Regions from separate parts of the Methylocella sp. genome, predicted to be linked through region 2. Evidence: predicted binding sites of a transcription regulator. Region 2 holds the regulator's gene; the other holds the start of a gene.
What was found. The regulator LexA, encoded in region 2, represses DNA repair genes until DNA is damaged. The targets are predictions, from matches to a motif close to TGTTCNNNNTGTGTTCNG.
Positions count from the first base shown of each region.

Region 1: the regulator LexA is predicted to act here: its motif matches at 6,544-6,561, upstream of parE (DNA topoisomerase IV subunit B).

Region 1 is NZ_JBGAHM010000026.1:1,896-17,229, forward strand. Features, by position in the region: gene ada (bifunctional DNA-binding transcriptional regulator/O6-methylguanine-DNA methyltransferase Ada) at 409-1,476, shown strand; gene ACILRB_RS11410 (DUF3572 domain-containing protein) at 1,591-1,902, opposite strand; gene ACILRB_RS11415 (response regulator) at 2,098-2,469, shown strand; gene ACILRB_RS11420 (PleD family two-component system response regulator) at 2,507-3,916, shown strand; gene parE (DNA topoisomerase IV subunit B) at 4,385-6,451, opposite strand; gene ACILRB_RS11430 (glutamine synthetase beta-grasp domain-containing protein) at 6,777-7,835, opposite strand; gene glnA (type I glutamate--ammonia ligase) at 8,411-9,820, opposite strand; gene ACILRB_RS11440 (P-II family nitrogen regulator) at 9,884-10,222, opposite strand; gene ACILRB_RS11445 (hypothetical protein) at 10,687-11,073, opposite strand; gene sseA (3-mercaptopyruvate sulfurtransferase) at 11,418-12,284, opposite strand; gene ACILRB_RS11455 (hypothetical protein) at 12,485-12,754, shown strand; gene ACILRB_RS11460 (DUF72 domain-containing protein) at 12,806-13,543, opposite strand; gene ACILRB_RS11465 (PepSY domain-containing protein) at 13,632-13,970, shown strand; gene ACILRB_RS11470 (response regulator transcription factor) at 14,060-14,758, shown strand; gene ACILRB_RS11475 (ATP-binding protein) at 14,755-15,334, shown strand, end outside.
Region 2 is NZ_JBGAHM010000013.1:44,721-60,054, reverse strand. Features, by position in the region: gene ACILRB_RS08090 (SufE family protein) at 1-379, shown strand, start outside; gene ACILRB_RS08085 (MucR family transcriptional regulator) at 649-1,062, opposite strand; gene ACILRB_RS08080 (S9 family peptidase) at 1,355-3,607, shown strand; gene ACILRB_RS08075 (hypothetical protein) at 3,611-4,630, opposite strand; gene ACILRB_RS08070 (superoxide dismutase) at 4,972-5,571, shown strand; gene ACILRB_RS08065 (HPF/RaiA family ribosome-associated protein) at 5,668-6,225, opposite strand; gene lexA (transcriptional repressor LexA) at 6,492-7,193, shown strand; gene ACILRB_RS08055 (DUF1134 domain-containing protein) at 7,231-7,899, opposite strand; gene cysQ (3'(2'),5'-bisphosphate nucleotidase CysQ) at 8,005-8,892, opposite strand; gene glsA (glutaminase A) at 9,053-10,861, opposite strand; gene ACILRB_RS08040 (lytic transglycosylase domain-containing protein) at 10,968-11,768, opposite strand; gene ACILRB_RS08035 (GntR family transcriptional regulator) at 11,963-12,682, opposite strand; gene madM (malonate transporter subunit MadM) at 12,685-13,449, opposite strand; gene madL (malonate transporter subunit MadL) at 13,446-13,904, opposite strand; gene mdcA (malonate decarboxylase subunit alpha) at 14,288-15,334, shown strand, end outside.

The DNA.
Region 1 (15,334 bases), on a different contig from region 2:
GGCGGTGGTCTAAAGAAGACGGTAGCCTAAAGAGGACCCCAAGCGGGACCCCAAAGGCAGGCTTCATGGCCCTTCGCTTAAGGGCGCTGGGCGCTAGGCTTTCTTGACCGCCACGAAGACCATCGCAGGGGGCGTATCGACGCCTTCCTCTTTCTCTCGCCTGTCCATCTCCCGCGCAGCCTTCTCCGCGTCTTCTCTGGTCTTGAACCAGTCGGCGTATGCAGTGTCGGGCGTGCCATCTTTCTCGCATGGGCACATGATGAAGAATGGCTCCTTCGGCGCGTAACGCCATGCGCAGCGTCGGACGACGGCGAAATTTGAAAGCAAGACCCGGAGCGCAGGGGAGGCCCGCGCCGCCTATCTATCGGTCATGACGTCGGAGAACCGGAGATCAGGACAATGCCGGCCATGAGCCAGATGGGCGGCCCCCGCGCCGATTTCGACCCGCGCTGGCCGTCGATCGTCGCGCGCGACCGCGCGGCGGACGGCGCCTTCGTCTACTCCGTCAAAACCACGGGCGTCTACTGCCGCCCGTCCTGCCCGTCGCGCCGGGCCAATCCCGAAAATGTCGCGTTTCATCCCACTTGCGAGGCGGCCGAGGCGGCCGGATTTCGTCCCTGCAGGCGCTGCCGCCCCAATGGCGCGGGCGATGCGGCCGAGCGCGCGGCCCTCGTCGAAAAAGCCTGCCGGATCATCGAGCAGGCCGAGCAGGCGCCCAGCCTCGAAGAGCTTGCGCAGATGTGCGCGGTCAGCCCGTCGCATTTCCACCGCCTGTTCAGGGCCGAGACGGGCGTGACGCCGAAGGCCTACGCCAGCGCCGAGCGGGCGAGGCGGGTGCGCCGCGCGCTTTCCGACGGCGACGCCTCCGTGACCGCGGCGATCTATGACGCGGGCTTCGGCTCGAACGGACGTTTCTATGAAACCGCCAGCAAGAGGCTCGGCATGCGGCCCATGGCGTTCAAGGCCGGCGGCGCGGGCGCGGAAATCCGTTTCGCCGTCGCCGAATGTTCGCTCGGGTCGATCCTCGTGGCGCAGAGCGCGAAAGGGATCTGCGCGATCACGCTCGGCGACGATCCCGACGCGCTGGCGCGGGAGCTGCAGGACCGTTTCCCGAGAGCGGAGCTGATCGGCGGCGACGCGGCGTTCGAGCGCGTCGTCGCGCAGGTCGTCGGCTTCGTCGAGCGCCCGTCGATGGGGCTCGCCCTGCCGCTCGACATCCGCGGCACGGCGTTCCAGCAGCGGGTCTGGAAGGCGCTGGTCGAACTCGCGCCGGGGACGACGGCGAGCTACGCGGACATCGCGAGGGCGATCGGCGCGCCGCGCGCGTGTCGCGCCGTCGCGCGGGCGTGCGGGGCGAACGGGATCGCCGTGGCCATTCCCTGCCACCGCGTGGTGCGCAACGACGGCGCGCTGTCGGGCTATCGCTGGGGCGTCGAACGCAAGCGCGCGCTGCTGGAGCGGGAGCGCGGCGAATGATGGCGCGCCCATGAGGGCGGCCGGCGTTATCTTCTCCGACCGGACGTGAGCCAGGGCGCGCATGCGCAATCGCCGGCGCTGAAGCGGCGCGCTTTTCCTTGCGTCGGCGGGCGTTCAGACCGCTTCGCCGCGCGGCGCGAGCGTCTCGCGCGCCCGTGTGATCTCGGCCGGATCGCGCCCCGCATTGGCGGCGAAGGCGAGCAGCAGCGATTCGTCGCCGGCGAGAAAGTCGAGCACGCCCGCCAGAAAGCCCGGCTCCGCCGCCGCGGCCCGCAGGGTTTCGGGCGAAAGCCCCGAAAGGCTCAAAAAGCGTTCGAGCGTCGTTTCGTCTCCGGCGATATGGCCGAGCGCCTCGATGGCGAGCGTTTCGGCGCGCTCGAGGGCGGCCGCACGCGGCGCTGAGCGGCCGTCGCCTTCAATTCTCATGATTTTGGCGTCCCTTCATAAAGGTCGTTCGATTAGCTCTAGGACGACGGGGACGGGGGTTCCCGTCTCGGCCGAGCAGGCGTTTTTCCAAGGATTCGCCCAGACCATGCAAGCTGGAGCATAGTCGCATTCGCCCGAATTTTTGACGTTCGGGCGGAACGCTTCAGCCGCCGACATGGGAGCGCCGGACCGCCGATGGAAAAGACGATTCTGATCGTGGAAGACAATGAACTCAACATGAAGCTGTTCAACGATCTGCTCGAGGCGCACGGCTACAAGACAGTGCAGACCCGCAGCGGGCTCGAGGCGGTGGGGCTCGCGCGCGCGCATCGGCCCGACCTGATCCTGATGGACATCCAGTTGCCCGAGATTTCCGGCCTCGAGGTCACGAGGCGGCTCAAGGAGGACGACGAGCTGCGCGCCATCCCTGTGATCGCCATCACCGCCTTCGCGATGAAGGGCGACGAAGAGAAGATCCGGCAGGGCGGCTGCGAAGCCTATCTCTCGAAGCCGATCTCCATCGTCAAATTTCTCGAGACCGTGCGCGGTTTCCTGAACGAGCAGTGAAAGAGCCGCCGGCGGCGGCGAGCTTGAGGAGTTTGAAGTGACCGCTCGCGTTCTTGTCGTCGACGACAATCCTTCCAATGTGAAGCTGCTCGCGGCGCGGCTCGCCGCCGAATATTTCGACGTGCTCACCGCCGCCAACGGCGCCGAGGCGCTGTCCGTCTGCGCGGCCGGCGAATGCGACATCGTGCTGCTCGACGTGATGATGCCCGGCATGAACGGCTTCGAGGTCTGCCGTCGCCTGAAGGCCGATCCCGACACCGCCCATATTCCCGTCGTGATGGTGACGGCGCTCGACCAGCCCTCCGACCGGCTGATGGGCCTTGAGGCCGGGGCCGACGATTTCCTGGTCAAGCCCATCGACGAAACGGCGCTGCTCGCCCGCGTGAAGTCGCTGGCGCGGCTGCGCGCCACGCTCGACGACCTGCGGTCGCGCGCGGCCCGCGCGGCGAAGCTCGGCATTTCGGGCGCGGCCTGCCTGTCTCAGGGCGAGGAGCCCTCCGGCCGCATCCTCGTCGTCGACGACCGCCGCTCCGCATGCGAGGCGATCGTCAACGCCCTGAAGCCGCATTACGAGATGGAGCTCGAGCCCGACGCCGCCGAGGCGCTGACGGAAGGCGCCGCCGGCGGCTATGACCTGCTGATCGTGAGCCTCGGCCTCTCCGGCTATGACGGGCTGCGGCTGTGCAGCCAGTTCCGCTCGATCGAGGCGACGCGCCAGATCCCCATTCTCGCCGTGGCCGAGCCCGAAGATCGCGCACGCGTGCTGCGCTGCCTCGAACTGGGCGTCAACGACTATATTCTGCGGCCGGTCGAGCGCGCCGAACTCGTCGCCCGCGTGCGCACGCAGATGCGGCGCAAGCGCTACGTCGACTGCCTGAGGCAGAACGTCGAGGCCTCGCTCGAAATGGCGGTGGTCGACGCGCTGACCGGCCTGCACAACCGGCGCTTCTTCGACGGCGTGCTTCCGTCCATGCTCGAGGAGGCCAAGCGCAAGGGGCGGCCGGTTTCCCTGATCATGTTCGACATCGACCATTTCAAGACCGTCAACGACCTGCATGGACATGAGGCCGGCGACCGGCTGCTGCAGGGCCTCGCCACGCGCATCAAGTCGCTGATCCGCCGCTCGGACATCTTCTGCCGCCTCAGCGGCGACGAATTCGTGATCCTGATGCCGGACACGCGCGTCGACGTCGGCGCGAAGGTGGCGGAACGGGTGCGCGCCGGCGTCGCAGGCGCGCCCTTTTTCATCGGCAAGAACCGCTCGATCGCGGCCACCATCTCGATCGGCCTCGCCGAAAGCGGCCGCTGCGGCGCCGACATCCTGCGCGAGGCCGACAAGGCGCTCTACCGCTCCAAGGAGGGCGGGCGCAACCGGGTCTATTTCGACGTCGCGTCGCCGCAGGCCGCGCCCCGCGCGCCAGGTTTCAGGGTGGTGCGGGCGGGCTGACCGGCGCGCGCGGCCGCGTTAAGGAAAGCGGGAATTTACCGGCGCGCGCCATTGCCTTTCTCGCATCTGGCGCGATAACGTCTTTTCGCCGGGCCCGCCAAGGGTGCGGCGTGGCGAGCGTTCCTCAAAGAAAATGTCCGCCGCGTCCTGCGCAGAAGTTTTTCGCGCACTGGTTACTTGACGACGAACGCCCTACGGAGTGCTCAGGTCCGCCGCATCTCCTGGGTCCGTAGGGTCGGCCGGCGCGCAGGCGGTTTAGGAGTGGCCTCCTCGAAACGCCGTCTGCCGCCGGCCGCCTTCGCCGTGCGGCGCTTTCATGGCCGAAGGCGCGTGGCCGACAGGGCGTTCCGGATTCAGGCGTCTCGTCGAAAAAGCCGATCCCCATAGGTCGATCCAGACTGACCGGAGCGCGCTCCAAGAGGCGCGCCCGGCCGTAGCCGGACGCCCCGGGGGCGTCCCTTCAATCCGTCACACCACCACCAGCTCCGCCGCATTGGCGAAGGCCGCGCGCTCCTGAATGAAGGCGAAGCGCGCCTCGGGCTTGTTCCCCATCAGCCGCTCGACGGAGTCCGTCGTCTCGGCGCGATCGTCCGGCAGCACGACGACGCGCAGAAGGTTGCGCCGCGCCGGGTCCATGGTGGTCTCCTTGAGCTGCGAGGGCAGCATTTCGCCGAGGCCCTTGAACCGGCCGATCTCGATCTTGCCGCGCCCGGTCAGAACCTTCGCCATGAGTTCGTCGCGATGCGCCTCGTCGCGGGCGTAGACCTGCTTTGTCCCCTGCGTCAGCCGGAACAGGGGCGGGACGGCGAGATAAAGATGGCCGTTCTCGATCAGCTTCGGCGTCTGGCGGTAGAAAAAGGTGATGAGCAGCGAGGCGATATGGGCGCCGTCGACGTCGGCGTCGGTCATGACGATGATTTTTTCGTAGCGCAGCTCTTCCTCGCGGTAATGCGCGCCGACGCCGCAGCCGAGCGCCAGCATCAGGTCGCCGAGCTGCTGGTTGGCGGCGAGCTTGTCGCGCGTGGCGCTGGCGACGTTGAGGATCTTGCCGCGCAGCGGAAGAATGGCCTGGTTCGCGCGGTCGCGCGCCTGCTTGGCCGAGCCGCCGGCGGAATCGCCTTCGACGATGAACAGCTCGGAGCCCTGCGCCGCGGTGTTGGCGCAATCCGCGAGCTTGCCGGGCAGGCGCAGCTTGCGCGTCGCCGTCTTGCGCGCGACGTCCTTTTCGGCGCGCCGGCGCAAACGGTCCTCGGCGCGTTCGACGGCCCAGTCGAGCAGCTTCAGCGCATGCGACGGCGCCGCGGCGAGCCAGTGGTCGAACGCGTCGCGCACGCCCTGTTCGACGATGCGCGCGGCTTCGCTCGACATCAGCCGGCTCTTGTTCTGGCCCTGAAACTCGGGCTCGCGGATGAACACCGAGATGAGCGCCGCGCAGGAGCCCATGAGGTCTTCGCCGGTGATCGCGGCGGCGCGCTTCGTCTGGCCGATGCGTTCGGCATGGTCCTTGAGGCCGCGCAGCAGCGCGGCGCGCAGGCCCGCCTCATGCGTGCCGCCGTCGGGCGTCGGAATGGTGTTGCAGTAGGAATGGACGAAGCCGTCGTCTTCGGCGAGCCACGCGAGCGCCCATTCGAGCGAGCCATGGCCTTCCGGCTTCTCGACCTTGCCGGAAAAAATCGGCTCGATCACACGCTCCCTGTCGCCGATGTCGCCGACGAGGAAGTCCTTGAGGCCGCCGGGAAAATGAAACACGGCCTCGGGCGGGGTCTGGCCGTTGGCCTCGAGCCGCTCGGGCGCGCAGCGCCAGCGGATCTCGACGCCGCCGAAAAGATAGGCCTTCGCCCGCGCCATTTTGAACAGCCGGGCGGGCCTGAAGGCGCAGCCCTTGCCGAAAATCTGCTCGTCGGGCCGGAAGCTGACGCGCGTGCCGCGCCGGTTCGGCGCTTTGCCGACTTCGAGCAGCGCGCTCGTCGGCAGGCCGCGCGCAAAGCTCTGGCGATAGAGCGTCTGGGCGCGCGCCACTTCGACCTCAAGGCTCTCCGACAGCGCGTTGACGACCGAGACGCCGACGCCATGCAGGCCGCCCGAGGTCTGATAGGCGCCCGAATCGAATTTTCCGCCGGCGTGCAGCGTCGTCATGATCACTTCGAGCGCGGATTTCTTGGGAAATTTCGGGTGCGGATCGACCGGGACGCCGCGCCCGTTATCGGTCACGCGCAGGGTTCCGTCGGCCTCGTAGGCGACGTCGATGAAGCTCGCATGGCCGGCGACCGCCTCGTCCATGGCGTTGTCGAGCACCTCGGCGAAGAGATGATGCAGCGCGGTCTCGTCGGTGCCGCCGATGTACATGCCGGGGCGGCGGCGAACCGGCTCAAGCCCTTCGAGCACTTCGATCGAGGCGGCGGTGTAGCCGGATTCGCCCGGGGTCGCCCGCGCTGGCGCAGCGGGCTTCTCCGCGGCGCGCCGCGGCCTCCCGCGGTCGTCGTCCCGAGCCGGCTGGCGCGCCGCGCCTCCAAACAGATCGCCGTGATTAGCCATGAACGCCCTGGTCTGTCGATGTTGCGAAGGTCTGTCGAGGTTGCGGAGGTTGATCGATGTGCGGACGCCTTATGCCACAGACGCGGCGCGATGGGAACAGAACGAAAACATTTTCATCGGGCGCGGCCTTGTGAACAGCCCATGAAAAAAGGCGGCCTTGCGGCCGCCTCCAGCGTCGGAGCGCTCGATGAACGCGCGGTTAACGCCAATTCGATCCCGACGCGGGGAGCCGGCCGACGAAGCCCGACGGCCGGTTTCGCTCCGCGCCCGAGCGTTCAGGCGCGCGCCTGTGGGGCGGATCGGCGCGATCCGCCCGGAGCCTGTTTCAGGCGCTGACTTCTTTCTGCTTCTTCGCCGGAGCCGCCGCCGCCGGGAGCGGAACCGTCGCGATCGTCTTCAGGATGCGCGAGGCGATCTGGTAGGGGTCGCCCTGGGAGTTCGGGCGGCGGTCTTCGAGATATCCCTTGTAGCCGTTGATGACGAAGCTGTGCGGAATGCGGATCGAGGCGCCCCGATCGGCGAGCCCATAGCTGAACATGTCGATCGACTGGGTCTCATGCTTTCCGGTCAGGCGCAGATGATTGTCCGGGCCGTAGACGGCGATGTGGTCCGCCTTGGCTTTCGCGAAGGCCGCCATCAGCGCTTCGAAATATTCCTTGCCGCCGACCTCGCGCAGATAGGTGGTCGAGAAATTGGCGTGCATGCCGGAGCCGTTCCAGTCGGTGTCTCCGAGCGGCTTGCAATGATATTCGACGTCGACGCCATATTTCTCGCAGAGGCGCTGCAGGATGTAGCGGGCGACCCAGATCTCGTCGGCGGCCTTCTTGGAGCCCTTGCCGAAAATCTGGAACTCCCACTGGCCCTTGGCCACTTCAGCGTTGATGCCTTCGTGGTTGATGCCGGCGTCGATGCAGATGTCGAGATGCTCCTCGACGATCTGGCGGGCCGTGTCGCCGACCTGGGTGTAGCCGGCGCCGCAGTAATAGGGGCCTTGCGGCGCGGGATAGCCATGCTCCGGGAAGCCGAGCGGCCGGCCGTTCTTGTAAAAGAAATATTCCTGCTCGAAGCCGAACCAGGCGCCGGGATCGTCGAGGATGGTCGCGCGGGCGTTCGTGGCGTGCGGCGTGCCGTCAGGGTTCATCACCTCGCACATGACGAGGGCGCCGTTCTTGCGCGTGCTGTCGATGAACACGGACACCGGCTTCAGCAGGCAGTCGGAGCTCTTGCCTTCGGCCTGCCGGGTGGAGCTTCCGTCAAACCCCCACGCAGGAAGCTGGTCCAGCGTGGGAAAATTGGTGAATTCTTTAATGAGAGTTTTGCTGCGCAGGTTGGGGGCCGGCGTATACCCGTCGAGCCACAGGTATTCGAGCTTATATTTAGGCATTTAGTTCCGCTTCCGTTGGAGGGCGGGGTGTCAGCGTCGCTGTTAGTCAGAACGCCGCGCGCAAGGAGTCATGACTGCAATCCGCGCGTGCTCGCGTGACTCGCATCATCCGTGCCATCTCTCCGGAAGATCTCGCGTTTTTGCTCGTGCGGCGCGTCGATGAACGCGGCCTGCGAAAAACAGGGCGCCCGCCCTGGATGGCGCCCGTTTCGCTACGTCGCGAAGCGGGGCCCGCGGCGCCGCGGCCTGTGAAACGGCGAGGCCGCGCCGGCGGGCGAAGACGCAAAAATCAGCTCGGGCGCGGGTCGGCGAGAATGTTGGGCATTTCGTGCTCTTCAACGAGCAGGAGCCTGATGCGGAAAGTCGCAGACTTTTCGCGTCAGGCTCTCATATGCCGAATCCATCTCTGTGGGGTTCGTCGCCGCGCCGGACCTCGCCGGGGGACCGCCGGCCCGGCTCCGGCGTCGGCGGAGGCGCGGCGGGAGTCGTCGCGCAGCGGGACGCCGTTCATGAAAAAGCTGGGCGCCTTCATGAAGGCGCCCAGCTCAAGATCGTGGCGTGTCGCCGTCAGACGATCAGTAGGAGTAATACATGTCGAATTCGACCGGATGCGGGGTCATCTCGAAGCGCATCACGTCGTGCATCTTGAGCTCGATGTAGCTGTCGATGAAGTCGTCGTCGAACACGCCGCCGGCCTTGAGGAAGGCGCGGTCCTTGTCGAGGTTGGTGAGCGCGTCGCGCAGCGAGCCGCACACCGTCGGGATCTTCTTCAGCTCGCGCGGGGGCAGGTCGTAGAGATCCTTGTCCATCGCCGGGCCGGGATCGATCTTGTTGATGATGCCGTCGACGCCGGCCATCAGCATGGCCGCGAAGGCGAGATAGGGGTTCGCCATCGGATCGGGGAAGCGGACCTCGACGCGCTTAGCCTTCGGGTTCGAGGCCGTCGGGATGCGGCAGGAGGCCGAACGGTTGCGCGCCGAATAGGCGAGCAGCACCGGCGCCTCATAGCCCGGGACCAGACGCTTGTAGGAGTTGGTCGAGGGATTGGTGAAGGCGTTCAGCGCGCGGGCGTGGCGGATGATGCCGCCGATGTAATAGAGGCAGTCCTGGCTGAGGTCGGCGTATTTGTCGCCGGCGAACAGCGGCTTGCCGTCCTTCCAGATCGACTGGTGCACATGCATGCCCGAGCCGTTGTCGCCGAAGATCGGCTTCGGCATGAAGGTCGCGGTCTTGCCGTAGCTCTGCGCCACCTGATGGATGCAGTATTTGTAGATCTGCAGGTCGTCGGCCATCTTGGTGAGCGGACCGAACTTCAGGCCGAGCTCGTGCTGGGCCGAGGCGACTTCATGATGGTGCTTCTCGACCTTGGCGCCCATCGCCGCCATGGCCGCGAGCATCTCGCCGCGCATGTCCTGGCAGGAGTCCTGCGGCGGAACCGGGAAATAGCCGCCCTTGGTGCGGATGCGATGGCCGAGGTTGCCGCCTTCATAGGGCGTGTCGGAGTTCGACGGCAGCTCCGCCGAATCGAGCACGAAGCCGGTGTTGTAGGGGTCGGCGCGGAAGCGCACGTCGTCGAACACGAAGAACTCGGCCTCGGGGCCGACATAGACCGCGTCGCCGACGCCGGAGGAGGCGACGAAGGCTTCGGCCTTCTTGGCGATCGAGCGGGGGTCGCGGCTATAGGGCTCGTTGCTGTTCGGCTCGAGAATGTCGCAGACGATGACCATCGTCGGCGCGGCGAAGAACGGGTCCATCGTGGCGGTCGAGGGGTCCGGCATCAGCAGCATGTCGGATTCGTTGATCGCCTTCCATCCGGCGATCGAGGAGCCGTCGAACATCGTGCCTTCGGCGAAGATGTCCTCGTCGATGAGGCTGATGTCGAAGGTGACGTGCTGCCACTTGCCGCGCGGATCGGTAAAGCGGAAATCGACGTATTTGACGTCGTTTTCCTTGATCTCCTTGAGCACGTCTTGGGCGGTTTTCATAGGCGGGCCTTTCAGTCAATGCGCTATGGAAGAGGAAGGAGGAAGGAAGGCGGGCGGGAGGCGTCAGATCGCGTCGGGGCCGGTCTCGCCGGTGCGGATGCGGATCGCGCCTTCGATGTTGGAGATGAAGATCTTGCCGTCGCCGATGCGGCCGGTCTGGGCGGCCTTGCGAATCGCCTCGACGGCGGCGTCCACGACGGCGTCGGCGACGACGACTTCGATCTTAACCTTGGGCAGGAAGTCGACGATGTATTCTGCGCCGCGATATAGCTCCGTGTGGCCCTTCTGGCGCCCGAAGCCCTTGGCCTCGGTGACGGTGATCCCCGCCGCTCCCGCTTCATGAAGCGCTTCTTTCACTTCATCGAGCTTGAACGGCTTTATAATCGCCTCGATTTTTTTCATGGAGAATCTTGCGTCGGAATGGAGGGGACGGCCGCTGCAAATTCAACGCGGCGTTTAGCACTTACGACGAAAAAACGCCATGGCGAATTATTGGGCTTCGTCCAAGGGCGTAGTTCCTTCCTGTCGGCCAGTTTTTCGCCTTTGGCAAGGCGCGCCGGCGCATAAAGCAAGGCGTGCGCCAGATTTGGCCCCGACGGAGGCGGGCCCGAGGCCCCGGGCGGCCCGCCACACAAAGGCTTGAGCTTCAGGCCAGGGTTTAGGGCCGCGCGACGTCCGGGGGCGGCGACGCCGGCCTTGCGGCTCGGCCCGGACGATGGGCGGGGCGAAATTGCATGCCAGACCGGCGCGGCGGCGCGAAAAAAGCGCGCCTGCCTTGTTTTTGGGCGGCCGAGCCGCCGCGACGAAAAACCCGCTCCAGAAAGCTGGAGCGGGTTCGCTTCAGGGGAGGATGGCGAGAGGCCGGGTTATTCGGCCGGCTCGAGAACGACCTCTTCATGCATGGGGGCGTCTTCCTTGACGATTTTGGGCGCGACGACGCTCACCCCGACGCCCGAACCGAGAAGCTGCAGCGAAATCTCCTTGCCGTTGCCGAACTTCACGCCGTCGCGATAGGCGCCGTGCTCGAGCCGCGCGAACACGACTTCTTCCGAAGGACCAACGCCGAGCCGCGTCTGCAGGTCGCTCGAAACGCCTTCGAGCTGGAGCCGCGTGTCATACTGGACGCAAACCGCCGTCGAGCAGTCGCCGGGGGTCGCGAGGCCGATGCTTCCGGAGGGGAAGCGGGTCGTCACATATTTCTCCGACTCGCGCGCCGGCCGCGAGGCGTACATTTCAAGCGAATAATCACACATGTGAACCACTCCAAATGTCTCGAGATGCGGAGACCCTTCCACGCGAAGGCGTTCTCGCCGCAGGGCGACGAGCTGGAGCTACGAGCTGTGATGCAGCCCCTCAAGACGGAAGGGGAGGGTGTGGAAGCCTCTTGAGGCCGGCTTGGGTCGATCCTGAGAACCGCGGGGGCCTGCCCGCGTCGGTCGACGCCGCGCCCGACGATCGTCAGGCGCTCCACTTGCACGCCGCTAATGCGCAACTCTTGTGGGAGTTCGCTCGACGTGCTCTTAAATTGATGATAGCTCAGCGGTTTGCGCCGTCAAGGGCTTTCCCGGAACGCCGCTTCAAATCCTGCCGCGCGCCCTCAGTCTTCGTCGGGGCCGGTCGCCACCGGCAGATCGGGCCGTCCGCCCCATTCGCTCCACGAGCCGTCGTAAAGAGAGACGTCGGCCTTGCCGAGGCTTTCGAGCGCGGCGAGCAGGATCGCCGCCGTGACCCCGGAGCCGCAGGTGGCCACGATCGGCTTCGACAGATCGACGCCGGCGCGGGCGAAGGCGTGGCGCACCTCCTCGGCGGATTTGAGCCTGCCCTTGGCCGCCACTTCGGGCCAGGGCACGCTGCGGCTGCCCGGCACATGGCCCGAGCGCAAGCCCGGGCGCGGCTCCAGCCCCTCGCCCAGGAAACGCGCGGCGCTGCGCGCGTCGACGATCTCGGCGGTCTTGAGCTCGCTCGCCTTCAGCACCTCGGCGGCGGTCGCCACGCGGGCGCGGTCGAGGCGGGCGTCAAAGGTCTTGGGCCTCGGAAGCTTCTCGCCCTTTTCGAGCAGCCGTCCCTCCTTGCGCCATTTGGCGAGGCCGCCTTCGAGCAGAAAGACCTTTTTCGCGCCGAAGGTTCTGAACATCCACCGCACGCGCGCGCCGCCGACGAGATCGGAGTTGTCGTAAATGACGATGGTCATGTCCTCGGAGAGCCCGAGCTTGCCGACGGCCGAGGCGAAGCCCGCTTCGTCGGGCAGCATGTGGGGCAGGGAGGTGGTCCTGTCGGCGATCGTCTCGATGTCGAAGAAGACCGCGCCGGGGATATGGCCGGCGGCGAATTCGGCGCGCGCGTCGCGATGCTCGGCGGGCAGGAAATAGCTGCCGTCGACGATGGCGACATCGGCCGACCCCAGCCGCTCCGCGAGCCATTCCGTCGTGACGAAAAGAGTCTGGGCCAAGGCGACGTCCTCCATGCTCCCGGTCGCGCGATCAGGGCGCGCCGGCGAATCTTCATGCGTCAAAGGCATAGGACGGCCCAGCCGATCTTCCAAGCGCAAGCTGGCGTGGTTTCGCGCGGCGAACCATTTGTCGGCGGCGTCGTTAGCGGCGCGACGCGGGCCGGCCCAGGCGTTTGCCGGCCGTTCGCATCGTCGTCAAAACCGGGAGCCTGACAATGATGAAGTTTTCCGCCGCCCTCGCCGCCGCCATGCTCGCGCTCGCGCCGGTCGCCTCCTACGCCCAGTCGTCTTCGGCAAGCGGCCGCGGCGCCGGCGACAAGGCCGTGGGGCCCGCCTCGCAGAACGGCGACACCTCGACCAGCAACACCAAGGCGCCGGGCTCCATGGGCCGCTCGGCCTATCCAGACAGCGCCCGTCCGTCCATGCCCTCGTCAAGCATGGACGTGATCTCGCCGAAGGATATGGAGAAGTCTCCGGCCCGATAGCGGCCGGATGAGCCGGGCCCGGCCGCGACGCAAGACGCCGCGGCCGGCGTTTCAGCGGCCGGCCGACGTCAATTCGCAAAGGCGCAGCGCGTCGCCGGTCGCCGCGCCTTCGGCCGTGTTGTCGAACACGCACCAGGCCGCCGCGCCGCGGCGGGCGGCCGCCGTGACGAGCGCCGCCACGCGCGCGAGCGCCGCCTCCGCATAGGCCGAGCGGTAGACGACCGGCGAGCCGTGCAGGCGCAGATAGACGAGCCCGCCCCAGCCGCCCGGATCGCCCGCGCCCGGCGCGGGCGCGGGATCGGCCGCCACGCGCGCCGCCTGAACGTCGCCGAGAAGCGCGTCCGCCTCCGCCGTGAACCAGCTCGCATGGCGCGGCTCGAATGCGACGAACCCTTCATAAAGGCTTCGCAGCAGGCTGAAAAACGCCTCGGCCGCAGGCCGGTCGAAGCGCAGGCTCGGCGGCGTCTGGACCAGCACGGGGCCGCGCTTGCGCCCGAGGGCCGAGGTTTCGTCGAGAAAGCGCCGCAGCGGCTCGCCCGCGCCGACGAGACGACGGATATGGGTGATCTCGCGCGGCGCCTTGACGGCGAAGCTGAAGTCGTCCGGCGTGCTCGCCGCCCAGCGCGCGTAGGTCGCCGGGCGATGCGGCCTGTAAAAGGACGAATTGACCTCGACGGCCGAAAGCCGCGCGGCGTAGCGTTCGAGATGGCTTCCCGTTTCCGGAAATCGCGCGGCCCATGGCCGGGCGACGCTCCATCCGGCGACGGCGATCCTGGCGTTTTCGGTCATGCGCGCTCCGCGTCCCGACACGCGCCAAACGCCCGTCGCCGGCGCGCCGTTCATTGACTGTTCACGGCGCGCGAGGCAGCCTCGCCCCATGTCGTTCTCCTCCCTTGCGACGCTTCGCACGCTCGTCCGCCTTGGCGCGCTCGCCTGTCTTGGCGCTCAGGCCGCGCGCGCCGAGCCGCTGACGTGCTTCTCGCCCGGCGAGACGCGCGAGCGCATTCGCGTCGACGGCCTCGCGGAGCCGCTCGCGCCGATGCGTCGCGTCGCCGCGAAACTGCAGGCCGAGGCGCTCAACGCCCGGCTCTGCCGCAACGATGACTCTTTCGTTTATGAAATCAGCGTGCTGACGCGGGAGGGAAAGATCATGCGCGCCTTCATCGACGCCCGCAGCGGGCAGCCCCTCGGCGGCGCGGCGGCCGTGCGCCGATAGGTTTTTCCTGAGACTTTCCGCACACTGCGCCGGCTCCGGCCGCGCGATCATCTGAACGGCGCGGCCGTCGCCGCAACGGAGCTGAACCCATGCGTCTGCTCGTCGTCGAGGACGATCAGGATTTGAACCGCCAGATCGCCGCCGCCCTCGAAAAGGCCGGCTACGCGATCGACAGGGCTTTCGACGGAGAGGAAGGCGCGTTTCTGGGCGACACGGAAGCCTATGACGGCGTGGTGCTCGACGTCGGCCTTCCCAAAAAGGACGGGGTGAACGTGCTCGTCGACTGGCGCAAGGCGGGTCGGACCATGCCGGTGCTGATGCTGACCGCGCGCGACCGCTGGGGCGAGAAGGTGGCGGCCTTCGACGCCGGCGCCGACGATTATGTGACGAAGCCCTTTCACATGGAGGAGCTGCTGGCGCGGCTGCGCGCCCTGATGCGCCGCGCCGCCGGCCATGCGTCGAGCGTCTTCGCCTGCGGCCCTGTGACGCTCGACGAGCGCGCCGGCAAGGTCGCCGTCTCGGGCGCGCCGGTCAGGCTGACCTCGCACGAATACCGCCTGCTCGCCTATCTGATGCATCATCAGGGCAAGGTGGTCTCGCGCGCCGAGATCGTCGAGCATCTTTATGACCAGGACTTCGACCGCGACTCGAACACCATCGAAGTGTTCGTCGGGCGCCTGCGCCGCAAGCTCGGCGTCGACGTCATCCACACCATGCGCGGCCTCGGCTATGTGCTGAGCGCCCCGGCGGACGCGCCCGGGACGGCGCAGTCGCCGGAGACGGCGTGAACCGCCCGAGCGTCGCCGGCGTCTCCATCGCGCGGCGGCTGTTCGTCTCTTCGGCGGCGCTGAGCTTCGCCATCCTGTTCATCGCCGGCGCGCTCCTCTCGGCGGCGTACCGGCAGGCGGCCGAACGCAATTTCGACGACCGCCTCAGCGTCTATCTGCGCGCCCTCGTCGCCGACATCGCCGCCGCCGCGCCCGAGGCGCCGAGCATCGGGCCCGACGAGCTCGGCGACCCGCAATTCCTGCTCGCGCTGTCCGGCTGGTACTGGCAGATCACGCGGCTCGGGGGCGAGCGGCGCGTGATCGCGAGTTCGCGCTCGCTGTTCGCCGCCCGCCTGCCGGAGCTCGCCGATCTCGGCGTGCCGGTCGGCGTCGGCGGCGCGCGGCGCGGCTATGCGCAGGGCCCTGACGACCGGCGCCTGCGCGTCGTCGAGCGCATCGTCGACGCGGGCGACGCCGGGATCTATCTCGTGCAGGTCGCGGCCGCGACGCAGGAGATGGAGCAGGCCATCGCCGCGTTCGAGGGCTATCTTGTCGCGACCTTTCTCCTGCTCGCGGCGGCGCTCATCGGCTCGGCCG
Region 2 (15,334 bases):
CGACCGCTACCGTTACCTGATCGAGCTCGGCCGCATGCTCGAGCCGCTCGACGAGGCGGCGCATAACGACGCCAACAAGGTGCGCGGCTGCGCCAGCCAGGTGTGGCTCGAAACCACGGTCGAGGCGAAGGGCGACGGCGCGCCGGTCCTGCGTTTCAGGGGCGACAGCGACGCCCATATCGTGCGCGGGCTCGTCGCTCTCGTGCTGGCGCTTTATTCGGACCATACGCCGGAGGAGATCCTGTCGACCGACGCGCAGGACCTGTTCGGCCGGCTCGGCCTGTCGCAGCATCTGACGCCGCAGCGCAGCAACGGGGTCCGCTCCATGGTCGAGCGCATCAAGTCCGACGCGCGCGGCGCGGCCGCCGCGGCGGCCTGAGCCGGCGCCCGGGCCGTCCGCCGCAGGCGCGACGGCGGCGACGTTCTGGGACGGAAAGATTGGGCGCCGGGCCACAGCGGCGCGCGCCCGGCGCGGCCTTGCGGAGCCGGCGCCCTCGCCGCTCCGCTTTCGCCGGCTTCCTTGATGAGCGTTGCGCGCTCCATCGCCGCAGCCCAGCCGCAGCGCCCGGCCGGCGGCGCGCGACGCGATGAGCGGAAAGACGCGGGCCGCGCCGAAAGCGCCGCGCCGGCGCGCCCGGGCCGCGAGGCTCAGGCGCGGCGGCGCTGCTGGCCGAGGCCCATCTGCTTGGCGAGGTTGGAGCGCGCCTTGGCGTAATTGGGCGCGACCATGGGATAATCGGGCGCGAGGCCCCATTTCTCGCGGTATTCGTCGGGCGACATATTGTACTGCGTGCGCAGGTGCCGCTTCAGCGACTTGAATTTCCGCCCGTCCTCCAGACAGACAAGATAGTCGTTGGTGACGGACTTCTTTGCGGGGACGGCCGGCTTCGGCGTTTCGACGACGGGCGCGACCGTGCCCGAGGTGACCCTCAGCAAAGCGGAATGAACGTCGTTGATGAGGGATGGCAGATCGCTGGCCGGCACGGAATTGTTGCTGACGTAGGCCGACACGATGTCGGCGGCCAGTTCGATATAGCTGTTGGAACCTGACGTATCGCTCATGACGTTAAAAATCCCGAATAGAGGGCGCCGCGGCCACGGCCCGACTCAATCATGGGAGCCGGATATCTGGCAAAGGGCGGAAAAACCTTTCTGAAGATGAAGTTCTCTTAATCGACCGCCCCGAATCGACTGCTTCGAACCTGTATCATTATAAGTGCCGGACCTGCACAATCGCAAGTAGCGTCGAGCACACAATCTTCGGCGTAAACAAAAAAAAGCTGCACAGGACGTCGCCTGTCAGATCAGACGATGATCAACAATCCCAGTCGCCGCGTTCAACGAAGACGTTTCCATGCTGATAAATCGCGCTACATCGGCCCGGCGCGGCGGGCGCGGCTTGTCGGCTCCGGCGCGATCGCCTAATTTATGCACGGCCGCGCTTCGGTCGGCTCCGGCCGGCCGGGGCGCGGCGCCAACCACCGGAAAGCCCCCGCCCTTGACCCTTCCGCCCGCGCCCGCTGCGGCCCGACGCACGCCCACCGTCACGACCGCGCACGGGATCGAGCTCATTGACGACTACGCCTGGATGAAGGCGGACAACTGGCGCGAGGTGCTGCGCGACCCGGACGCCCTGCCGGCCGAGATCCGCGCCGCGCTCGACGCCGAGAACGCCTACGCCGCCGCCGTGCTTGCGCCGCATGAGGCGCTGCGCCGGACCATCGTCGCGGAGATGCGCGGGCGCATCAAGGAGGACGACGCGCAGCCGCCGCTGCGCGACGGGCCGTTTCTCTATTACGCCCGCTATGACCAGGGCTCGCAGCATCCGGTGTTCTGCCGCGCGCAGGAGGACGGCGGCGCGGTCGAGGTGCTGCTCGACGGCGAGCGCGAGGCGCAGGGCAAGCCCTATTTCCGCGTCGCCAGGGCGCGCCATTCGCCGGACCATGCGAAATTCGCCTGGTCGGCCGACGAAAAAGGCTCGGAGCTGCATGTGATCCGCGTGCGCGACGTGGCGACGGGCGAGGACGCCGCGGACGTCGTGACCGACAGCGACGGCGGCTTCGTCTTCGGCGCGGAGTCCTCTCATTATTATTACGTGCGCATCGACGAGAACAATCGCCCCGCGAGCGTGCTGCGCCACCGCCTCGGCGCGGACCCCGCGAGCGACGAGATCGTCTTTGAGGAAAAGGACCCGCGCTGGTTCATCCATCTGAAGCGCAGCCAGTCCGGCGCCTTCGCATGCGTCAGCGTCAGCGACCACGACGCGGCCGAGGTCTGGCTCATCGACCTTTCGGATCCACAGGCGCGCCCGCGCCTCGTCGAGCCGCGCGCGCCGGGGCGGCGCTACGAGGTCGAGCATCGCGGCGACCGGCTGTTCATCCTCACCAACGCCGACGGCGCCGAGGATTTCGAGATCGTGAGCGCCCCGCTCGCGGCGCCCGGCCGGGCGAACTGGACGAAGGAGGTCCCGCGCCGGCGCGGGCGCATGATCGTCGACTTCACGATCTTTCCCGACCATCTCGTCTGGCTCGAACGCGAGGACGGGCTGCCCCGCCTCATGACGCGCGCGCTCGAAAGCGGCGAGGACCATGCGCTCGCCTTCGAGGAGGAGGCCTATGAACTCGAGCTCATGGGCCGGCTCGATTTCGCCTCCCCGCTGCAGCGCTTCTCCTATTCGTCGATGACCACGCCGGCCGAAACCTACGACTATGACCTGACGACGCGCCGCCGCATCCTGCGCAAGCGCCAGGCGATCCCCTCGGGCCATGATCCGGCCGACTATGTCACGCGCCGCCTGTTCGCGCCCGCGCCCGACGGGGAGCTCGTCCCCGTCTCGATCCTGCACCGGCGCGGCCTCGACCTTTCGCGGGGCGCGCCGACCCTGATCTATGGCTATGGCGCCTATGGTCATGCGATCGACGCCTATTTCAGCGCGTCGCGGCTGTCGCTCGTCGACCGCGGCTTCGTCTACGCCATCGCCCACATCCGCGGCGGGACGGACAAGGGCTGGCGCTGGTATCTCGACGGCAAGCTCGAAAACAAGCCGAACAGCTTTTCGGACTTCATCGCCGCCGCGCGCCATCTCGTCGCCGCCGGCTTCGCGCGGGAGGGCGGAATCGTGGCGCAGGGCGGCAGCGCCGGCGGCATGCTGATGGGCGCCGTCGTCAACACGGCGCCGGAGCTGTTTGCCGGAATCGTCGCCGACGTGCCCTTCGTCGACGTGCTCAACACGATTCTCGACGCCGAGCTGCCGCTGACCCCGCCCGAATGGCTCGAATGGGGCGACCCGATCCGCGATCCCGACGCTTTTGCGCGCATCAGGTCCTATTCGCCCTATGACAACGTCGAGGCGAAGCGCTATCCGCCGATCCTCGCGCTCGGCGGGCTGACCGATCCGCGCGTGACCTATTGGGAGCCGCTGAAATGGATCTCGCGGCTGCGCGCGACCATGACCGGCGGCGGGCCGGTCCTGTGCCGCACCAACATGGGCGCGGGCCATGGCGGCGCCTCGGGCCGCTTCGCCCGGCTCGAGGAGGCGGCGCTGCACTACGCCTTCGCCGTCGCCTGCGTCGAAGGCGGCTTTTCGGACGCCGGCGCGGGCGCCTGAGCCTCAGCCGCGCGGCTGGCTTTCCATGAACGCCTTGAGCTCGGCCATCGAGCCGAAACGGAACACGCCCCGGCCGGACGTCGCCTCGATCGAACCGTCGGCGTACATGACATAGGACGTGCCCTCGGATTCATGGCGGCCGAGGATCATGGGATCGCCCGCCGCCTCCGGGGACGCCAGGGCTGCGGCGGGAGCGGCTGCGACGGCCGCCCCGGGCTGGCGCGGGGCGAGCCCGGGCGCGACGCCTTCAAGGCCCACCGCGCGCGGCAGGTGAAACTCGCGCGCCGGCGCGCGGGGCGGCGCGGCCGGCCGACGCTCCGGCGGGCGGGCTTCGGCGGGCTGCGCCTGCGCCGCGCCGCCCGCGGATTCGGGCGCAGGCCAGCGGAACGCGTCGCCCGTAGACGGCCCGGAGGCAGGAGGCGCGGGCGACGGGGGAGCGGACCAGGACGGCCCCGGCGATGGCGGCGGGGGCGAAACGGGCCCGGCCGGCCGGGGCTCCGGGCGCACGGCGGCTTCAAACCGCCCGGCGTCGCGCGGCCAGGCGTATTCGGCCGGGGCGGCGTTTTCGCGCGTGACTTCGGCTTCAAGGCGCGATGGCGCGGCGGCGTCCGCCCCGGTCGCGGCGGCCGGCGTCTCGTCTTCGGCCGGACGCAGGGGCCGCCCCTTGATCGACTGGGCGACCACGCGGCGAACATCCTCGATGAGCGCGTGCGGCGGGGCTTCGTCTTCGGCGGGCGGCTGAAAGGCCAGCGCCTCCGGCGCCTCGTCCTGCGCAGGCGCGGGCTGCGGCGCAGCGGCTGGCGCAGACGGGCGCGCCTGCGCCAACAGCGCCGCGCGCAGCCGCGCGACGCCCCGCATGACGAGCGCCAGCGCCATGACCACGACGCCGCCCGAAAGCAGCACCGCGCCGGAGATCATGCTCGCCCAGCCGCGCTCGACGGCGACGATGCCCCAGCCAAACGACATGGCGTAACCGCCGCAGGCGGACAGAAGCAGACCGACGAGGAAAGTCACATAACTCATGAATTCACAATGCTCATGACGTCGCGGCGCCGCGGCTCCCGCGTCCGGCGGCGTCCGAACGCGCGTTGACGGCGCGCAGTTGATGGCGCGCAGTTGAGGCGAAGCCAAGGCGCGAGCGCCCGGGCCGCCCCGGCGATCCTGCCGCGTCAGGCCGCGCCGCGCCAGCGCCGCCGACTATGGCGGTCGATCCTTACGGGGCGCTTAAGCGTTGAGCAGGGCCCGGCCGCGCGGCGCCGAAGCTTTCGGCGCCGCCGGCCAAGGCGGTTGCTGCGCAAGAGCCAGCGGTCTAGTTAAAGCCGCGCGGCCCTCGCCGGCCGCCGGCGCGACACCAGGAGCAAGCCATGTCCTTCACCCTGCCCCCTCTTCCCTACGCCTATGAGGCGCTGCAGCCCTATATGTCGAAGGAGACGCTCGAATACCATCACGACAAGCATCATCAGGCCTATGTCACCAACGGCAACAATCTGCTGAAGGACTCAGGGCTCGAGGGCAAGTCGCTCGAGGAGATCGTCAAGGAGTCCTACGGCAAGAACGCCGGCCTCTTCAACAACGCCGGCCAGCACTACAACCATCTCCATTTCTGGAGCTGGATGAAGCCGAACGGCGGCGGCGCCATTCCGGGCGAAGTCGAGAAGGCGATCGTCGACAGCTTCGGCTCGGTCGACAAGTTCAAGGAGGAGTTCATCCAGGCGGGCGTCACCCAGTTCGGCTCCGGCTGGGCCTGGCTCTCGGTCAAGGACGGCAAGCTTGCCGTCAGCAAGACCCCGAACGGCGAGAACCCGCTCGTGCATGGCGCGACCCCGATTCTGGGCTGCGACGTCTGGGAGCACTCCTATTACATCGACTATCGCAACCGCCGGCCCGACTATCTCAAGGCGTTCGTCGAAAATCTCGTCAACTGGGATTATGTCGCCGAGCTTTACGCCAAGGCCGCCAAATAAGGCCGGGCGCGTCGCCGCCCCGTCCAGCGGCTGAACGGAGCGGGCCCGCGCGGCCCGCTCCCTTTTTGCGCCGGCGTCATCGCCAGCCGGCCGCGCTCACGCGTCGACGAGCGCGAGCACGGCGCTCGCCTGCGGGCCCATCGGGCCGTCGGGCGCGCGCGACACCTCGACCAGCATGCCGACCTTGAGGGCGTTGAAGTCGCCGCGCGTCACGCAGGCGCGGGTGAAATAGAGGTCCGGCCCGCCGCGCACCTCGACGAAGCCATGGTCCTGCTCGGGAAAGAGCCGCGCCACCACGCCCGTCTCGGGCGCGTTCTCGAGCCGGCGCGAAGTGTTCTTGACGAATTCGGAAACCTGCTCGAGCCGCCGCTCGGCGAGGTCGAAGACCTTGTTGACGAGCGCCGAGGCCTCTCCCTTGCGCTTGCCCTCGGCCTTGGCGACCACGAGCGGCTTGCCCGGAATCTCGACCTCGACGCACAGCGCCAGCGGAACGACCACGGAGTTGGGATCGCGATGCGACGTTCCGACCACGACCCGGCAGCCGATAATGCGGGAATAGGCGTTCTCAAGCCGCTGCGCTCGATCCTGAATGAGTTTTTCGAGCGCGTCCGAGTGCTGGATGTCGCGGAAGACGATCTGCAGCGGTCGATCCATGCCTTTTCTCCTCCAAATGGCCGGCGCCTTTGGCGAAAAGGGTCGCCGTGCGCCGGCGAGAGCGATTAACCTATGGCGCGGCTGAAAGTTCCGTCAACGCCCCGCCGCAAAATCTCTTCGTGAGCCGCCCCTGCCGACGCGCGGGGGCGGGGGGCTTGCGGAACGCAGCACGAACATGTACCGTTCGTTCACCCTTTGTGCGGACCGATTCGCGCGCGGGAGCCCGATTCGCGCGCCGAAAGGCGATCCATGGCGGCCGACGACCCATGTTGACCAAAAAGCAAAGCGAACTCCTGCGCTTCATCAGCGAGCGCCTGAAGGAGACCGGCGTGCCGCCCTCCTTCGACGAGATGAAGGACGCGCTCGACCTGCGCTCGAAGTCGGGCATCCATCGCCTCATCATCGCGCTCGAGGAGCGCGGCTTCATCCGCCGCCTGCCGAACCGCGCCCGCGCCATCGAGGTGCTGCGCATGCCGGGCTCACGGCCTGACGGCGCGCGCGGCCGCAAGTTTGAGCCGAGCGTGATTGAGGGCGATCTTGGACGCGTGCGCCCGCAGCCCGCCCGCGACGACGAGGCGGGCCGCGAAAGCGTCGCCATCCCGGTCATGGGCCGCATCGCCGCCGGCACGCCGATCAGCGCGCTGCAGACGCGCAGCCACGTCATCAGCCTGCCGCCCGACATGCTGACGCAGGGCGAGCATTACGCGCTCGAGGTGCGCGGCGACTCGATGATCGAAGCCGGCATCTTCGACGCCGACACGGTGGTCATCCGCAAGCAGGACACCGCCGAGACCGGAGACATCGTGGTCGCTCTCATCGACGATGAGGAGGCGACGCTGAAGCGGCTGCGCCGCCGCGGCGCCTCGGTCGCGCTCGAAGCCGCCAATCCGGCCTATGAGACGCGCATCTTCGGACCCGACCGGGTGCGCATCCAGGGACGGCTCGTCGCGCTGCTGCGGCGCTACTGACGCCGCGGCCAATGGGCGGCGCCGGGAACGGAGCCGGTCAGAACGGATTCCAGGTCGAAGCCGGCGTGAACTTCAGATAGGAGACGTTGACGCCGAGCCGCGCGCCGACGCCGGAGCGGATCGGCACCACGTAAACATCGTCGTTGATGAAGGCCGACAGGCCGAAGCCGCCGACGAGATAGGCCGAGCCCGCGACGCCGCCGAAACGGTTGAAGATCGCCCCGGTCGAAGGCAGGTTATAGACCAGCATCATGGTCCGCGCCCCGTCGGCGCCGGCGTCGAAGCCGAGCGAGGGGCCCTGCCAGAAGACTTTCACCTGGCCCGCGTTGCGGGTGTACATGGTCCCTTCGCCATAGCGCAGGCCGCCGATGAAGGCGCCGCTCGCCTCCTGCCCCAGAATATAGCCGTTGGGCTTGCCCCAGCGCCGCGTCGCCTGCTCGATCGCCTCGGCGAGGCCGCGCGAGATCGAGCCGAAGAATTTGTGGCCGTTCGTGACGATCTCGTCGGGAGCGAATTCGGAGGGGCGCTCGGTCGCGGCCACGGTCTGAGGCGCGAGCGCCGCGGCGGCGAGAAGCGCGACGCAGACCCCGGCCACGCGCCGGCGCGACGCGGCGCCGGGCCTGTCGCGGCGGCCGGCGGCGCATGGCGACGCCGGCGCGCCGGACCCGGCCCCGACGGCCGACGGCGTCTGTTCAAGCCTGCGCATCGCTCCTCCCTGACGGATCCGCCGCCGCGCTCGCGCCGGCGAGGCGAAAGAGTGTCGCGCCAAGGTTAACGACGGGTTGAGGACGCGTGAAAAAGGCGCGGCGCGTCAGGCGCGCGCCGCCGCCGGATCGCCCCAGGCGACAAAAGGCCCGTTCCTGAACTGCCGCCCGGCCTTGCCATAGCGCAGCGGATGGCGCTCGCCGTCGAGCACGACGCCGCCGGCGGCGCGCAGCACCGCGTCGCCCGCGGCCGTGTCCCATTCCATGGTCTGGCCGAAGCGGGGATAGACGTCGGCGTCGCCCTCGGCCACGGCGCAGAACTTCAGCGACGAGCCGGCGCTGCGCCGCTCATGCACCGGCAGCGTGGCGAGAAACGCCTCGGTCTCGGGGTCGCAGTGGGAGCGGCTCGCGAGCGCGGTCAGGCCCTGCGCCGGGGCGGCGCGGACATGAATCAGGCGGCGCTCGCCGGGCGCGGGCAGCGGCGCGCCGGGCTCGACGCGGCAGGCCGCGGCGGCGGCCCCGGCGATCCACATCCGCCCGAGCGCCGGCGCATAGACCACGCCGGCGACCGGCGCGCCCTCGACGACGAGGGCGATGTTGACGGTGAACTCGCCGTTATGGTCGAGAAATTCGCGCGTGCCGTCGACCGGATCGACCAGGATGAAGGCGTCGCAGGCGACCGTCTTCTTGCCGGCCGCGGCGGCCTCCTCGGCGAGCACCGGAAACTGCGGCAGCCGCTCGGCGAGCCGCTCGAGGATGATCGCTTCGGCGTCTTCGTCGGCGTCGCAGACGGGGCTCTGGTCGGGCTTGCGCCGCGCATGGCTGTCCGAGGCGTAGACCGACATCACGGCGATGGCCGCCTCGAGGGCGATCTCGGCGAAGATTTCCGCGACGGCGTCCCGGTCAAGGGCGGCGATCGGGGCGGCGGCGATCTGGGCGGCGTCGATCGACGCGTGGCGCGTTTCGCTGGCGGCGGATTCGCTGGCGGCGGACATGGAGCTCTCGAAAGCCGCCTCTCATTCATGCCGGGGCGGCGGTCGGCGCTGGACGATTCAGCCGTCAGGGTAAGCCAAGACGGCCATGTCGGGAAATAAAGTAAGCCTTCAGAGCATTAACATTTCGGCGAACGACCGTGAGCCGGAGCGCGGCCGCGCGTCAGCCGCCGAGCGCGCGCGCCGCCGCCGTCGAACGCCGCAGCCGGTCGGCGAGATCGGCGTTGAGCCTGAACAGGATCCGGCTCGCCGCTTCGGGGCGCGCCGCGAGAAAGGCGCGAAGCGCGTCGAGCGGCACGCTCCAGGCGACGGTGTCTTCTTCGGCGACGACGTCGGCCGAACGCGGCGCGGCGGCGAACAGCGCCAGCTCGCCGATCGTCGCGCCGGGCCCGACCGCCGCGACGCGCGGCGCCGCGCCGTCGGCGGCCTCGGCCTCGACGCGCAGGCGCCCGGAGGCGACGGTCAGAATGTCGCGCGCCGGCTCGCCCCGCCGGAACACATGTTCGCCGCGCGCGAAAACGCGCCGCGCCGGCGCGAGCGCGGCGAGGAGGGCCGCGGCCTCGTCCGGATCGAGGCCCGCGAGCCAGTCGGCCGCAAGCGGCGCGAACGCCTCGGGCGGCCCCGACGCGCCCTCGGCGAGAAGCTCGTCTTCGGCGGCTTCGAGCGCGGCGTCGAGATCGGCCGCGCGCGTCGCCGCCGTCGCGCCCGCGGGGAGGCCCGGCGGGGCATGGGCGAGGATGAGCCGGCGCGCCGCCGCGCCGCCCTGCGCCGCCAGCTCCGCGAGGAAGGTCTCGAACAGGAGGGCCGCGCCGCGCTCGACGCGGACGGCGCGGCTCAGGTTGAGGATCGTCACCTCGCCGCGCCCGAGCCCCTCGCCGGCGAGCCGCAGCAGCCGTTCGGCGGCGGCGGGGCAGATCTCGCCCTGGGCGTCGATCACGAGGATGCGCCGCGCCAGCGCGTCGAGCCGCGCCGCGTCCTGCGCCGGGCGTCCGCGCGTCGAGCGCAGAGCGTCGCCGGCGAGCACGCGGCCGGCGCGGGCCTGCGGGCGGGCGCCCAGCACATGCAGCGACAGGCGCTCCGACAGCAGCCGGCAGGCGGCGACGGCGCGCACGCTGTTGCCGAAACGGTCGAGCGGCGGCGAAAAGGCGGCGATCCCGAACTGGCCCGGCGCCGCCGCCACGATCCCGCCCGACACGCCGCTCTTGGCCGGCAGGCCGACCTCATGGGCCCATTGCCCGGCGTAGTCATACATGCCGCAGGTGAGCATCACGGTGAGCACGTCGCAGACATGGTCCTCGGCGACGGCGCGCGCGCCGGTGAGCGGATTGACCCCGCCGTTGGCGAGCGTCGCCGCCATGACGGCGAGGTCGCGCACGTCGACCGAGACGGCGCATTGCCTGAAATAGACGTCGAGCGCGTCGTCGGGCATGGCCTCGATCATGCCGGCGTTCAGCATCAGCCAGGCGATGGCGCGGTTGCGGTGCCCGCTCATCGCCTCCGACCGGAACATCTCCTCGTCGACGTCGAGCGGGCGGCCCGCGAAGCGCGACAAGGTTTCGAGCATGGCGCCGGCGCGCGCCGCCCGGCTGTCTCCGGGAAACAGCGCCGAGACGGCGATGGCGCCGGCGTTGACCATGGGGTTGAACGGACGGTTGCCGACGCTGTCGAGCACGATGGCGTTGAAGGCGTCGCCGGTCGGCTCGACGCCGACTTTCGCCAGCGTCGCCTCGCGGCCGAGGCGGTCGAGCGCCGCCGCATAAGCGAACGGCTTCGAGATCGACTGGATGGAGAAGCGCAGATCGGCGTCGCCGACGCTGAACACGCGCCCGTCGGTCGTCGCGACGGCGAGGGCGAGGGCGTTCGGATCGGCGCCGGCGAGCGCGGGAATGTAGGAGGCGACCTCGCCGCCCCCGACCCCCGCAAGCTCGGCGCGCAGCTCCTCAAGCAGCGTTTGCAGCGGAGAGGAAAGCAAGTCCCGCTCCCTCGTGGCGGATGTCGCGCCGCCCGTCGCCTCGCGGGCCGGCGGCGCGTCCCCAGATGTGGCCGAAGCCGGGCCGGCTGTCGAGCGCCGCGGCGCGTCAGCGCCCGGCGTCGATCTTCTGGCCGAGCAGCGCGATCGCCTGCTGATAGACGCTCGCGGCGTTCCAGGCCTGGATGGCGGCGAAATTGGGCTCGCCCGGCTGGTAGCCCGCGCCGGCGCGCCAGCCATGCGCCTTGAGGAAGTTCGCGGTCGAATTCAGCGCGTTGGCCGCGTTGTTGAGGTCGCCGCCGACGCCATATTGCAGCACCGCCTTGGGCATGAACTGGGTCTGCCCGACCTCGCCATGCATCGAGCCGCGCGCGTCGGGCGCGATCTGGCCGCGGTCGATAAGCTGCAGCGCGGCGTAGAGCTGGTCGGTGAAGAAGGCCGAGCGGCGGCAGTCATAGGCGAGCGTGGCGACGGAGGACAGCATGTGCTGGTTGCCGCGCACCGCGCCAAAGCCCGTCTCCATGCCCCAGATCGCGATCAGCGGCCCCGGCGGCACGCCATAGCGCTGCTCGATCGAGGCGAACAGGGCGGCGTGGCTCTGCCTGAAGGCGCGCCCGCGCGAGACGATCGCCGAGCCGCCGCGCTTGGCGAGGAACTGGTCGAGCGACAGCCTGAAGCTCTTCTGGCCGCGGTCGGCGGCGATGGTCGCCGCGGCGTAATGGGTGTTCATCAGCGCCGAGATCGCCGTCGGGCCGACGCGCCCCTTGGCCTCGTCGGCGAACTGCCGCTTCCAGGCGTCATAGCCCGCGGCCGAATTGCCGCATTGCGCGGCGAAGGCCTGGCCCGCCATGGCCGCGAGCGCGGCCGCCGCCGCGAGTCCGATTGCGCCTGACTTCGCCTGCTTCGTCATGAGGAGCGCCCCTGCCCTTCCGCGTTCGGCCGGGCGCCCTGCGCCCGTTTCGCCGTCAAGATCGGGCCCGCTCTGGCGAGAGGCCGCGCGTCCCGCCTAGCCCAGGAGAAGCGCGTTCCGCAAGGCCGTCGGCGACGCCGGCCACACTTAGGGTGAAAATGTGATTGACGCGCCACAAGGCGCGGCGCGCCGCTTCAGAATTCTCCGGCGTGCTCGGCGATATAGGCGCCGATCGCGCTCGCCGCGTTCATCATGTGCGCGCGCATGCGCCGCGCCGCCTCCTCGCCGTCGCCCTGGGCGATCGAGGTCATGATCGCGTCATGTTCCTCGCGCGAGCGCACGATGCGCGCGCCGTGGCGCAGCTGCGTGCGGCGGAACGCCTTGAGCCGCGCCCGGATCGCCATCGCCTGCTCGGCCATGAAGCCGTTGTGGGTCGCGGCGTAGATCGCTTCGTGGAACTTGACGTTGAAGGCGTCGTAGCCGTCGAGGTCGTTCGCCGCGACGAGCGCGCGCGAGGCCTCGTGCAGCTCCATCAGCCGGCTGCGTTCGAGCGGGGTGATGCGGTAGGTGGCGAGCCGCGCGCACATCGCCTCGACCTCGGCGGTCGTCTCGAACATGTCCATGATGCGTTCAGGCGTCATGCGCGCCACGACGACGCCGCGGCGCGGGCGCATCTCGACGAGGCCGCTCGCGGCGAGCTGGCGCAGCGCCTCGCGCACCGGGGTGCGGGAGGCGCCGAAGCGGTCGGCGAGGTCCTGTTCGTCGAGCGCCGCCCCGGCGGCGAAGGCGCCTGAGGCGATCTCGTCGGTCAGGGCGTTGCGGATCTGGTCGGAAAGGAGCGCAGGCTCCTCTCCCTTGAGCTCCGCGCGCGGAAGACCGGCGCGCGGAGGATCGGTCCGGGGAAGGTCGGTCATGGTCATCCCGTGAGAGACCGGACCGCCAGATAAAGGATCGACGGTCCGACGAGGCATCCAATGCCAGTGTGGAAGGTCGCCGTCAAAGCGCCATAGGGGACGAGCTTGGGGTCGGTGGCGGCGAGCCCGCCGGCGACGCCGCTGACCGTGCCCATCAACCCGCCGAAGGCCATCGCCGAGCGCGGATTGTCGAGCCCGATCAGCTTCGCCAGCATGGGCGTGAACACCATCACCATCACCGCCTTGAGGACGCCGGTGGCGATGGACAGGGCGATGATGACGGAATCCGCGCCGAGCGCCGCGCCGGTGACCGGGCCGACGATATAGGTGATGGCGCCGGCGCCGATCGTCGTCAGGGTGACCGCGTCGCGGTAGCCCCAGGCGAGCGCGATCGACACGCCGATGACGAACGGCAGGACGGTGCCGATGGCCAGCGCGCAGACGCCGATGAGGCCGGCTTTCTTCGCCTCGACGACGTCGACCTCGAAGGCGGTGGCGACGATGGCGAAGTCGCGCAGCATGGCGCCGCCGAGCAGGCCGACGCCGGCGAACACCGGAATGTCGGCGAGGCCCTTCTTGCCGCCGGTGACGACGCCGCCGAAATAGGCGAGCGCGAGGCCGATCAGGATGGCGATGGCCGAACCGTGGATGCGCCCGGCGGTCAGCCGCTTCGAGAGGATCAGCGAGACATACATCACCGCGCCGACGACGGCGAAGGCGGCGACGAGCCCCTGCTCGAGAAAGACGTGCTCGATCATGTGCGTCATGGCGTCTGAACCTTCACGTTCGCAGGAGCCGGAAGAAGGTCGCCGGAGATGACGTCGCCGCCATGCTCGACGGAAACCGGGTCATGCACGTCCGAGGGGCGCTCGCGGCCGATGCGGCCGAGCAGGGCGGTCGCGGCGAAGCAGGCGGAGACGGCGGCGACGGCGGTGACCGCGACGAGCGGCCCGCCGCTCAGCGCGGCGACGACGTTCTGCTGCGCGGCCATGGCGACGACGATGGGAATGTACATCGTCCCCCAGAACTCGACGCCGAGCTTCACGCCATGGTTCAGCCCGCCGGATTTCTGCAGGTAAACGCGGGCCGCGATCAGCAGCATCATGGCGAGGCCGACGCCGCCGACGTTCGCCTTGACGCCGAGCAGGACGCCGAGGAGATCGCCGAGAAAGACGCCGACGAGGGTGCAGATGGAAAGAAGGGCGACGCCGAAGATGGTCATGTCGCGGCCCTCCCGCGGCGCGCGTTCGCGCCGGCGCAGCCGTCAAGGCTGTGGCTCATGTGGGGCTCCTCCGATGGGCCGCTCTTACGGCGGCTCGTCATGTATACGTAAATTATTATTAATCGCAATAGTGCATACAAACAATTTTTGGCGGCGCGGCCGCGCTCTCGCCCCCGCGCGCCCGCGCCCGATGCGCGCCGCGCTCTCCGTCAGAGCCGGTTTCCTTCCCCAAAATGGCGACGGCTGAAGCCGCGCAGGACGGCGGCCGCGCCGGCTCGACAGATTTATGTATGCACTGACTTGCGTATTTGCTTTTTTCGTATAATGAAAGGGCATGCCGGGCGAACGCCCGCACGCGGCGGCGGAACGCCTGGGAGCAAGGGATGAAGCGCTGGGACTTGGAGCGCGAGGCGCGCAGGGAGCGGATCGCCGCGGGCGCCGCCTTCGCCAAAGGCAAGATCGTCGCCGCGGCCGACGCCACGCGCCTCATCGAGGCGGTGATCCGGCCGTTCGACCGCGTCTGCCTCGAAGGCGACAACCAGAAGCAGGCCGACCTTCTCGCCCGCGCGCTCGCCGCCGCCGACCCCGCAAAGATCCACGATCTGCACATGGCGCAGTCGGGCGTCGTGCTGCCCGAGCATCTCGACGTGTTCGAGACCGGCGTCGCGAAGCGGCTCGACTTCGCCTATTCCGGCCCGCAGGCCGGGCGCATCGCCAAAATGCTGTTCGGCGGCAAGATCGAGCTTGGCGCCGTCCACACCTATCTCGAACTGTTCGCGCGCTATTTTATCGACCTCACGCCGAACGTCGCGCTCGTCGCCGCGGTCAGCGCCGACCGCGACGGCAATCTCTATACCGGCCCCAACACCGAGGACACGCCGACCGTCGTCGAGGCGACCGCCTTCAAGAACGGGATCGTCGTCGCGCAGGTCAACGAGGTGGTCGAGCGCGTGCCGCGCGTCGACATCCCGGGCGACCGCGTGCATTTCGTGGTGGAGGCGAAGAAGCCGTTCTACGTCGAGCCGCTGTTCACGCGCGACCCCGCCGCCATCACCGAGACGCAGATCCTGACCGCCATGCTGGCGATCAGGGGCATTTACGAACCCTATGGAATCCGCCGCCTCAACCATGGCATCGGCTTCAACACCGCGGCGATCGAGCTTCTGCTGCCGACCTACGCCGAGCGCCTCGGGCTCAGGGGCAAGATCTGCACCCACTTCGCGCTCAATCCGCATCCGACGCTCATTCCGGCGATCGAATCGGGCTTCGTCGAGCAGATCCACTGCTTCGGCTCGGAAGTCGGCATGGACGGCTATGTCGAGGCGCGCTCCGACGTGTTCTTCACCGGCCCGGACGGCTCGCTGCGCTCGAACCGCGCCTTCTGCCAGACCGCCGGCCTCTACGCCTGCGACATGTTCATCGGCTCGACA